3 regions of the Streptomyces sp. NPDC058663 genome follow, and region 2 is predicted to be linked to each of the others. Evidence: predicted binding sites of a transcription regulator. Region 2 holds the regulator's gene; each other region holds the start of a gene.

Region 1 (3,260 bases), on a different contig from region 2:
ACGAAGAAGCTCATCGAGGCCGGACTGCTCGACCCGGCGCTGACCACCGTCGTGCTCAACACGGGCGACGGCCTCAAGACGCTGGACGCGGTGGCCCCGACCACGGGACCCTCCGCGACCATCCGGCCGAGCCTTCAGGCGTTCCGCGACGCCGGACTGGCACGCTGAATCCCGGCCCGCTGAGCCGCTGAACCTCGTACGTACGCACCGGAAGGCAGAAACACCATGAGCGTCAAGGTCCGCATCCCCACCATCCTCCGTACGTACACGGGCGGCGAGGCCGAGGTCACCGCCGAGGGCGGCACCCTCGCCGAGGTCATCGCCGACCTGGAGAAGAACCACACGGGCATCGCCGCCCGCGTCCTGGACGACCAGGGCAAGCTGCGCCGCTTCGTGAACGTGTACGTGAACGACGACGACGTGCGCTTCGAGAGCGGCCTGGAGACGGCCACTCCGGACGGCGCCGGCGTGTCGATCATCCCGGCCGTCGCCGGAGGCTGACCGTCGAGCGCAGTGCCGGAGGCTGACCATCGGGCACAGTGCCGCAGGCTGAGTCCTGGGCGTGGGGGCGTGCAGGCGTCCCCAACGCGCGCCGCGGTACCCCCAGTTGCCCCCTCCGTTCACAAACGGAGGGGGCAATTCTGCATGGTTGAAAGAGGTAGAGTAGGGGAAGCCCCGTCGCTCGTCCCTGCCGTGCGCAGATGAGAACGCGACAAACTGGGGCCCGCGTATTCGCCCCCTTTGCCGCCGAAACGCACATTATGTCCGGCCCGACTTGCCCCGGAACGCGGGCAGTCGACCGATCCGGCCATTCGGGCCTTCCTAGATTTCTCGTCCAATTGACCTGTTGCAGAGGGCAGTTGGGCGGATACATTCAGCCGCGGTCGACGCGCTTCGGCGCACACCTACCGCGTTCCTGTCGGCGGGTGGGGTCTGACCCGGGGCCGCGAAGTGCGGTCCCGCGCAAGGGCCAGTAATAGGGGAGTTAGGCATGGCTCAGGGCACCGTCAAGTGGTTCAACGCGGAGAAGGGGTACGGCTTCATCGCGGTCGACGGTGGTGCGGATGTTTTCGTCCACTACAGCGCGATTCAGATGGACGGCTACCGCACCCTTGAAGAAGGTCAGCGAGTCGAGTTCGAGATCTCGCAGGGCCAGAAGGGTCCGCAGGCGGACATGGTCAAGCTCGCCGTCTGATCTCGGCGCGATCGGCCACCGACGCACACTTCAGCGACTTCATCAGCACTCACGCACCTAGGGCTCGTATCCCGTCACCAGGGGTACGGGCCCTTGGTGCGTCCGAGGGCCGCCAAGGGGTGCGTCTCCCGCTCCGCCCCAGGTCACCGAGGCGTCAGACCCCCGCCGCGGCCGGCCGGCGACGGGCCGCGCGGCCCGCGATCCGTGGTAGTCGCTTGCACTCTCCTATGCCGAGTGCTAATCATTGGCGTTAGCACTCTCCCCGTGAGAGTGACAGAAACTTGGACCAGGTAGGTGAGGTCCGAAGGGTGCTGGGGTAAGGATTCCTCCGCACTCTCGGGCCGTCCGTCGCGGGCGCCGACCACCGGTCCGGAGAAAATCCTCCCCCAAGCTCTTAAGGAGCAGGGGGTGCCCCCTACGTCCTGGGAGGACCACTTCACATGGCCAAGATCATCGCGTTCGACGAGGAGGCCCGGCGCGGCCTCGAGCGTGGCATGAACCAGCTCGCCGACGCCGTCAAGGTCACCCTTGGCCCCAAGGGCCGCAACGTCGTCCTTGAGAAGAAGTGGGGCGCCCCCACGATCACCAACGACGGTGTCTCCATCGCCAAGGAGATCGAGCTCGAGGACCCGTACGAGAAGATCGGTGCCGAGCTCGTCAAGGAGGTCGCGAAGAAGACGGACGACGTCGCCGGTGACGGTACGACGACCGCGACCGTCCTCGCGCAGGCGCTGGTTCGTGAGGGCCTGCGCAACGTAGCCGCGGGTGCCAACCCGATGGCCCTGAAGCGTGGCATCGAGAAGGCCGTCGAGGCCGTCTCCGCCGCGCTCCTGGAGCAGGCGAAGGATGTCGAGACCAAGGAGCAGATCGCTTCGACGGCCTCCATCTCCGCCGCCGACACCCAGATCGGCGAGCTCATCGCCGAGGCGATGGACAAGGTCGGCAAGGAAGGCGTCATCACGGTCGAGGAGTCGCAGACCTTCGGCCTGGAGCTCGAGCTCACCGAGGGCATGCGCTTCGACAAGGGCTACATCTCGGCGTACTTCGCGACCGACATGGAGCGCATGGAGTCGGCTCTCGACGACCCGTACATCCTGATCGTCAACTCGAAGATCGGCAACGTGAAGGACCTCCTTCCGCTGCTCGAGAAGGTCATGCAGTCCGGCAAGCCGCTGCTGATCATCGCCGAGGACGTCGAGGGCGAGGCGCTCTCCACCCTGGTCGTCAACAAGATCCGCGGCACCTTCAAGTCCGTCGCCGTCAAGGCCCCGGGCTTCGGCGACCGCCGCAAGGCCATGCTGAACGACATCGCCATCCTCACGGGCGGCACCGTCATCTCCGAAGAGGTCGGCCTCAAGCTGGAGAACGCCGGGCTCGACCTGCTCGGCCGCGCCCGCAAGGTCGTCATCACCAAGGACGAGACGACCATCGTCGACGGCGCCGGTGACAGCGACCAGGTCGCCGGGCGGGTCAACCAGATCCGCGCCGAGATCGAGAACAGCGACTCGGACTACGACCGCGAGAAGCTCCAGGAGCGCCTGGCGAAGCTGGCCGGCGGCGTGGCCGTCATCAAGGCCGGTGCCGCCACCGAGGTCGAGCTCAAGGAGCGCAAGCACCGCATCGAGGACGCCGTTCGCAACGCGAAGGCCGCCGTCGAAGAGGGCATCGTCGCCGGTGGTGGCGTCGCCCTCCTCCAGGCCTCGGCCGTCTTCGACAAGCTGGAGCTCACGGGCGACGAGGCGACCGGCGCCAACGCCGTGCGCCTCGCGCTGGAGGCCCCGCTCAAGCAGATCGCCGTCAACGGTGGTCTCGAGGGTGGCGTCATCGTGGAGAAGGTCCGCAACCTGCCCATCGGTCACGGCCTCAACGCCGCCACCGGTGAGTACGTCGACATGATCGCCGAGGGCATCATCGACCCGGCGAAGGTCACGCGCTCCGCCCTCCAGAACGCCGCGTCCATCGCCGCGCTGTTCCTCACCACCGAGGCCGTCATCGCCGACAAGCCCGAGAAGGCCGGCGCTGCCGCCCCGGGTGGCATGCCGGGCGGGGACATGGACTTCTAAGT
Region 2 (3,260 bases):
CCCCCTGGCCGCGCCCGGAGGCCGCCCGTGCCGCCCGGCCGCGGAAGCCATCCGCCCCCGCCCGGCCACAGAGGACGCCCCGCCTAGACGCCGAAGCGGGCCGCCAGGGTGTCGCGTTGCGCGCGGACGAAGGCGGCGTCCACCGCGGCCCCGTGGCCGGGGACGTACACCGCGCTCTCGCCGCCCAGCGCGAGCAGCCGGTCCAGGGCTTCTGGCCAGCGCCCGGGGACGGCGTCGGGGCCCGCCTGCGGGTCGCCCGACTCCTCCACCAGGTCGCCGCAGAAGACCACCCCGGGGGCGCCGCCGACGCCGGGCACCAGGGCCACCAGGTCGTGGGAGCTGTGGGCGGGGCCCAGGCTGGCCAGCAGGACGGTGCGGCCGCCGCCCAGATCGAGGGTGCGCTCGCCGGACACCAGGTGCCGGGGGGCGGTCAGCAGTTCTGCGGCCTCGGCGGCGGCGCCCGGATCGACTCCCTGGCGTACCGCGTCGACGGCGATCGACTCGCGCTCCGAAGTGAGGAGCGTCTCCATGCCGGCGGCGGCGAAGACCTCCGCCCCCGCGAAGACACCCGTCCCCAGGACGTGGTCGAAGTGCGGATGGCTGAGCGCGATGTGCGTCACTCTGCGGCCCAGCAGCGCCTCGGCCCCGCGACGGATCCCGGCGCCTTCGCGCAGCGTCGAGCCGGTGTCGTACAACAGCGCCCCGTGCGCCCCTGCCACCAGGCCGACAGTGGCGTCCCAGCCCGGAAGCCGGAGCCGGGCGACACCCGGAGCGAGTCCTTCCCAGTCCGTGTCCGCGTCGGGCTCTTCCCCTTGAAAGTCCATACCGTGACGCTAGCGTGAGCAGTCGCCCTTGTTCGGGTGGCACCCCGCCGCCGTACACTGGCCCGGACAGTGGCTGGCACTCGTGCACGGGGAGTGCCAGGCGGGGCGGCGGGGAACACGCCCGTGGACGACCGACCGACCCGCACCAGGGAACAACACGGCTTGGAGGTGTGCGCGATGCTCAGTGAACGCAGACTTGAAGTGCTGCGCGCCATCGTCCAGGACTACGTCGGCACGGAGGAGCCCGTCGGCTCCAAGGCGCTCACCGAGCGCCATCAGCTCGGCGTCTCCCCGGCCACCGTCCGCAACGACATGGCGGCCTTGGAGGACGAGGGATTCATCGCCCAGCCGCACACGAGTGCCGGGCGCATCCCCACGGACAAGGGCTACCGGCTGTTCGTCGACCGGCTGGCGGGGGTCAAGCCCCTGTCCACGCCGGAGCGGCGGGCCATCCAGAACTTCCTGGACGCCTCCGTCGACCTCGACGACGTCGTCGCCCGTACCGTGCGGCTGCTCGCGCAGCTGACCCGGCAGGTGGCCGTCGTGCAGTACCCGTCCCTGACCAGGTCGACGGTGCGGCATGTGGAATTGCTCTCACTTGCCCCCGCGCGGCTGATGCTGGTGCTGATCACCGACACCGGCCGCGTCGAGCAGCGCATGATCGACTGCCCGGCGCCGTTCGGCGAGACGTCTCTGGCGGATCTGCGGGCGCGGCTCAACAGCCGGGTCGTCGGCCGCCGTTTCTCCGACGTACCGCAGCTGGTGCAGGAACTTCCCGAGTCGTTCGATCCGGAGGACAGGGGAACCGTCTCGACGGTTCTGGCGACTCTTCTGGAGACGCTCGTGGAGGAGACCGAGGAACGGCTGATGATCGGCGGCACCGCCAATCTCACCCGCTTCGGCCATGACTTCCCGCTCACCATCCGCCCCGTTCTGGAGGCGCTGGAGGAGCAGGTGGTTCTGCTGAAGCTGCTCGGTGAGGCGACCGAGTCCGGTATGACCGTACGTATCGGGCACGAGAACGCCCATGAAGGACTCAGTTCTACGTCCGTGGTCGCAGTCGGCTACGGTTCGGGCGACGAGGCAGTCGCCAAACTAGGCGTGGTCGGACCGACCCGCATGGACTACCCCGGAACGATGGGAGCGGTACGCGCAGTGGCACGTTACGTCGGACAGATCCTGGCGGAGTCGTAAGTGGCCACGGACTACTACGCCGTTCTCGGCGTGCGCCGCGACGCTTCCCAGGACGAAATCAAGAAGGCGTTTCGGCGTCTTGCGCGTGAGCTTCACCCGGACGTCAATCCGGATCCGAAGACTCAGGAGCGCTTCAAGGAGATCAACGCCGCCTACGAGGTGCTGTCGGACCCGCAGAAGAAGCAGGTCTACGACCTCGGCGGCGATCCGCTGTCCCAGTCGGGCGGCGGCGGGGCCGGCGGCTTCGGCCAGGGCGGCTTCGGCAACTTCTCCGACATCATGGACGCCTTCTTCGGTACGGCCTCGCAGCGCGGACCGCGCTCGCGGACCCGCCGCGGCCAGGACGCCATGATCCGCCTGGAGATCGACCTCAACGAGGCGGCCTTCGGCACCACCAAGGAGATCCAGGTCGACACCGCCGTGGTGTGCACGACCTGCAGTGGCGAGGGCGCGGCCCCCGGCACCTCCGCGCAGACCTGTGACATGTGCCGCGGCCGCGGTGAGGTCTCGCAGGTCACCCGGTCGTTCCTCGGCCAGGTCATGACGTCGCGGCCCTGCCCGCAGTGCCAGGGCTTCGGCACGGTCGTGCCCACGCCGTGCCCGGAGTGCGCCGGCGACGGCCGCGTACGGTCGCGTCGCACGCTCACCGTGAAGATCCCTGCCGGTGTCGACAACGGCACCCGCATCCAGCTCGCGGGCGAGGGCGAGGTCGGCCCCGGCGGCGGCCCCGCAGGCGACCTGTACGTGGAGATCCACGAGCAGCCCCACCAGACCTTCCAGCGGCGCGGCGACGACCTGCACTGCACGGTGACCATCCCGATGACGGCGGGCGCGCTCGGCACCAAGGTGCCGCTGGAGACCCTCGACGGCGTCGAGGAGATCGACATCAGGCCCGGGACGCAGTCGGGCCAGTCGGTGCCGCTGCACGGGCGAGGCGTCACGCATCTGCGCGGCGGCGGCCGGGGCGACCTGATCGTGCACGTCGAGGTGCTCACCCCGACCAAGCTGGACCAGCAGCAGGAGGACCTGCTGCGCCAGCTGGCCAAGCTGCGCGGCGAGGAGCGGCCCCAGGGCCAGTTCCAGCCGGGACAGCAGGGACTGTTCTCGCGGCTGAAGGACGCTTTCAACGGCCGGACCTGAAATCGGGCGGGCTGCGGCAGGGGCGGGGGCCGGGCGGGGGGTGCAGCAGCCGGCCCGGTGGGTTAGGGCGGGGGCGCGGGGGCGGAGGGGGGGGGGGGGCAG
Region 3 (3,260 bases), on a different contig from region 2:
GCTCGGAGACCTTCGAGGTGATGACGTAACCCTCGAGACCGGCGTTCTCGGCGATCCAGCGCAGCGGCTCGACGGCGGCGCGGCGGACGACCGCGACACCCGTGGCCTCGTCGCCGGTCTTGCCGAGGTTGCCCTCCAGGACCTTGACGGCGTGGACGAGCGCGGAGCCACCACCGGAGACGATGCCCTCCTCGACCGCGGCGCGGGTCGCGGAGATGGCGTCCTCCAGACGGTGCTTCTTCTCCTTGAGCTCGACCTCGGTCGCGGCGCCGACCTTGATCACGCAGACACCGCCGGCGAGCTTCGCGAGGCGCTCCTGGAGCTTCTCGCGGTCCCAGTCGGAGTCCGTGGACTCGATCTCGGCCTTGATCTGGTTGACGCGGCCCTTGACGTCCTCGGCGTTGCCGCCGCCGTCGACGATGACCGTGTCGTCCTTGGAGATGGTGACGCGGCGGGCGGTGCCCAGTACGTCGAGACCGGCCTGGTCGAGCTTGAGGCCGACCTCTTCGGCGATGACGGTGGCACCGGTGAGGGTGGCCATGTCACCGAGCATCGCCTTGCGGCGGTCGCCGAAGCCCGGGGCCTTGACGGCCACGGCGTTGAACGTGCCGCGGATCTTGTTGACCACGAGGGTGGAGAGCGCCTCGCCCTCGACATCCTCGGCGATGATCAGCAGCGGCTTGGAGCCACCGTTCTGGATGACCTTCTCCAGGAGCGGCAGCAGGTCCTGGATCGAGCCGATCTTGCCCTGGTGGATCAGGATGTACGGGTCGTCGAGGACGGCCTCCATACGCTCCTGGTCGGTCACCATGTACGGGGACAGGTAGCCCTTGTCGAAGGCCATGCCCTCGGTGAAGTCGAGCTCCAGGCCGAAGGTGTTGGACTCCTCGACGGTGATGACACCGTCCTTGCCGACCTTGTCCATCGCCTCGGCGATGAGCTCGCCGACCTGCTGGTCCTGCGCGGAGAGCGCGGCCACGGCGGCGATGTCGGACTTGTCGTCGATCGGGCGGGCGGACGCGAGGAGCTCCTCGGACACGGCCTTGACCGCGGCGTCGATGCCCTTCTTCAGGGCGGCCGGGGAAGCGCCGGCGGCGACGTTGCGCAGACCCTCGCGGACCAGCGCCTGGGCCAGCACGGTGGCGGTGGTCGTACCGTCACCCGCGATGTCGTTGGTCTTGGTCGCCACCTCCTTCACCAGCTGGGCGCCGAGGTTCTCGTACGGGTCGTCGAGCTCGACCTCACGCGCGATGGTGACACCGTCGTTGGTGATGGTCGGGGCGCCGAACTTCTTGTCGATGACGACGTTGCGGCCGCGGGGGCCGATCGTCACCTTCACGGTGTCGGCAAGCTTGTTGACGCCGCGCTCAAGGGCGCGACGGGCGTCCTCGTCGAACTTCAGAATCTTCGCCATGGAGCTTTTCAAGTCCTCTCGGAATTACGAACTGCGCAAAATGAACTACGCCCCCGGCCGCCCGGCGTGTATGCGGGGGCCAGGGGCGCAGTCAACAAATGCGGGAAGTGAGTTACTCCCCGGCCTGCTTACTTCTCGATGATCGCGAGAACGTCGCGGGCCGAGAGGACGAGGTACTCCTCGCCGCTGTACTTCACTTCGGTGCCGCCGTACTTGCTGTACAGCACCACGTCGCCGACGCTCACGTCGAGCGGAAGCCGCTCGCCGTTCTCGAAGCGGCCCGGGCCCACGGCGAGGACGACGCCCTCCTGGGGCTTCTCCTTCGCGGTGTCCGGGATGACCAGGCCAGAGGCCGTGGTCTGCTCGGCGTCGAGCGGCTGGACCACAATGCGGTCCTCAAGCGGCTTGATGGCAACCTTGCTGGCGGTCGTCACGATCCGGTCTCCCCCTTCGGAGATCTCACGGGGTTAACAGTCTGGGGTGGCGACCAGGTGGATCCGTCGTCGCGGGTGCCGGACCTGCCCGTCGCTGCGTTGGCACTCTCCATTGGTGAGTGCCAGAACCGAGACTATGACGCGGTTAGCACTCGGTCAAGCGGAGTGCCAATCGAAGCCCCCCGGCGGTGCGCGGACCCGGTCCCCCACCGGGCTCCGCGAACGCCCCGGCGCGCCGCCCCGGGCGTCACTCCGGCGCGCCGCCCCGGGGCGGTCCTCCTCAGAGGTAGTCCTCCAGTTTCGCCACCGTGAAACCCTGCTCCTGGATGCGGCGCAGCATGCGGGCCGTCATCTCGGTGATCGTCGAGCCCTTGAGCTCGTCCGGGCCGCGGAAGTGCGCGAGGACGATGTCACCGGGCTTGAGCCGGTCGCCCTCCGCGTAGCGCATGTTGTTGATCTGCATCGACTCGCGCCACAGCACCAGCGCGCGCACCCCGCAGCTTCCCGCCGCCCGCACGGTGTCCGCGTTGTAGTTGCCGTACGGCGGGCGGAAGAGTGCGGGTCTGGTGCCGAAGCGGGCCTTCAGCCGGTCCTGCTGGCCGCAGATCTGGGCGCGCTGGCCTTCGTAGGCAAGGGTGCGCAGGTTCGCGTGCCCCGTGGTGTGGTTCTGGACGGTGGCACCGGCCGCGCGCAGCTGCTCGAAGTGCCCGTAGTCGCTGCCGGCCACGCTGTCGGTCAGGAACATGCTGATCGGCAGCTTCAGCTCCCGCACCATCCGCACGAAGGCGGGGTCCTTCTCCGCGCCGTCGTCGAAGGTCAGGAAGACGACCTTGTCGCGGGTGCGGACCCGGTCCAGCACGACGGGCGGTCCGGACGCCTTGAGCACGGGCGTACGGTCCGGCTTCACCGGAACGGGCGCGAGCGGCCCGGCCAGCCCCCACCGCGCGTACGCCTTCGCCGCCACTCCGCGGGCGTCGACCCCCGGCGCGACGGGCGCCGCCCGCCCTGGCACCCCTTCCCCGGCCCGGCCCCCCGGCACCGCGCTCGCGGCACCGGCACCGGCACCGGCACCGATCCCGGTCCCGGCTCCCGCGGACACCTCGGGGCGCCCGGGCGAGGCCCCGGCCCCCGCTCCGCCGCCCTCCGTCTGGGCGCAGGCTCCCGTCACCGCGACGAGCACACCGACCGCCACCGCTCGCGCCACCCGTATCCCCGGCCGGCCCACCCGTCCACGTCTCACACGTAATCCTCCAGCTTGGCCACGGCGTAACCCTTGGCGGTGATGGTCTTCATGACGCGACGAATCATGTCGGGCATGGATCCCTTCCAGTCACCCCGCCCCCGGAAATGCGTGAGGACGATGTCACCGGGGTGCAGATCGCGGTCCCATTCGCGCCATTCCATCCGGTCCG

What was found. The regulator HrcA, encoded in region 2, represses chaperone genes, less so after heat shock. The targets are predictions, from matches to a motif close to TTNGCACTCNGNNNNNCNGAGTGCNAA.
Region 1: a site for HrcA is predicted at 1,410-1,436, ahead of groL (chaperonin GroEL). Genes of this name have one in related genera too.
Region 3: a site for HrcA is predicted at 1,994-2,020, ahead of groES (co-chaperone GroES). Genes of this name have one in related genera too.

What each region holds. Positions count from the first base shown of each region.
Region 1 is NZ_JBHXRV010000033.1:53,747-57,006, reverse strand. It holds gene thrC (threonine synthase) at 1-168, shown strand, start outside; gene ACFWVV_RS23680 (MoaD/ThiS family protein) at 226-501, shown strand; gene ACFWVV_RS23675 (cold-shock protein) at 992-1,195, shown strand; gene groL (chaperonin GroEL) at 1,636-3,258, shown strand.
Region 2 is NZ_JBHXRV010000018.1:55,821-59,080, reverse strand. It holds gene ACFWVV_RS15490 (MBL fold metallo-hydrolase) at 84-824, opposite strand; gene hrcA (heat-inducible transcriptional repressor HrcA) at 1,002-2,018, shown strand; gene dnaJ (molecular chaperone DnaJ) at 2,019-3,158, shown strand.
Region 3 is NZ_JBHXRV010000006.1:140,690-143,949, reverse strand. It holds gene groL (chaperonin GroEL) at 1-1,414, opposite strand, end outside; gene groES (co-chaperone GroES) at 1,543-1,851, opposite strand; gene ACFWVV_RS06540 (polysaccharide deacetylase family protein) at 2,129-3,088, opposite strand; gene ACFWVV_RS06535 (polysaccharide deacetylase family protein) at 3,085-3,260, opposite strand, start outside.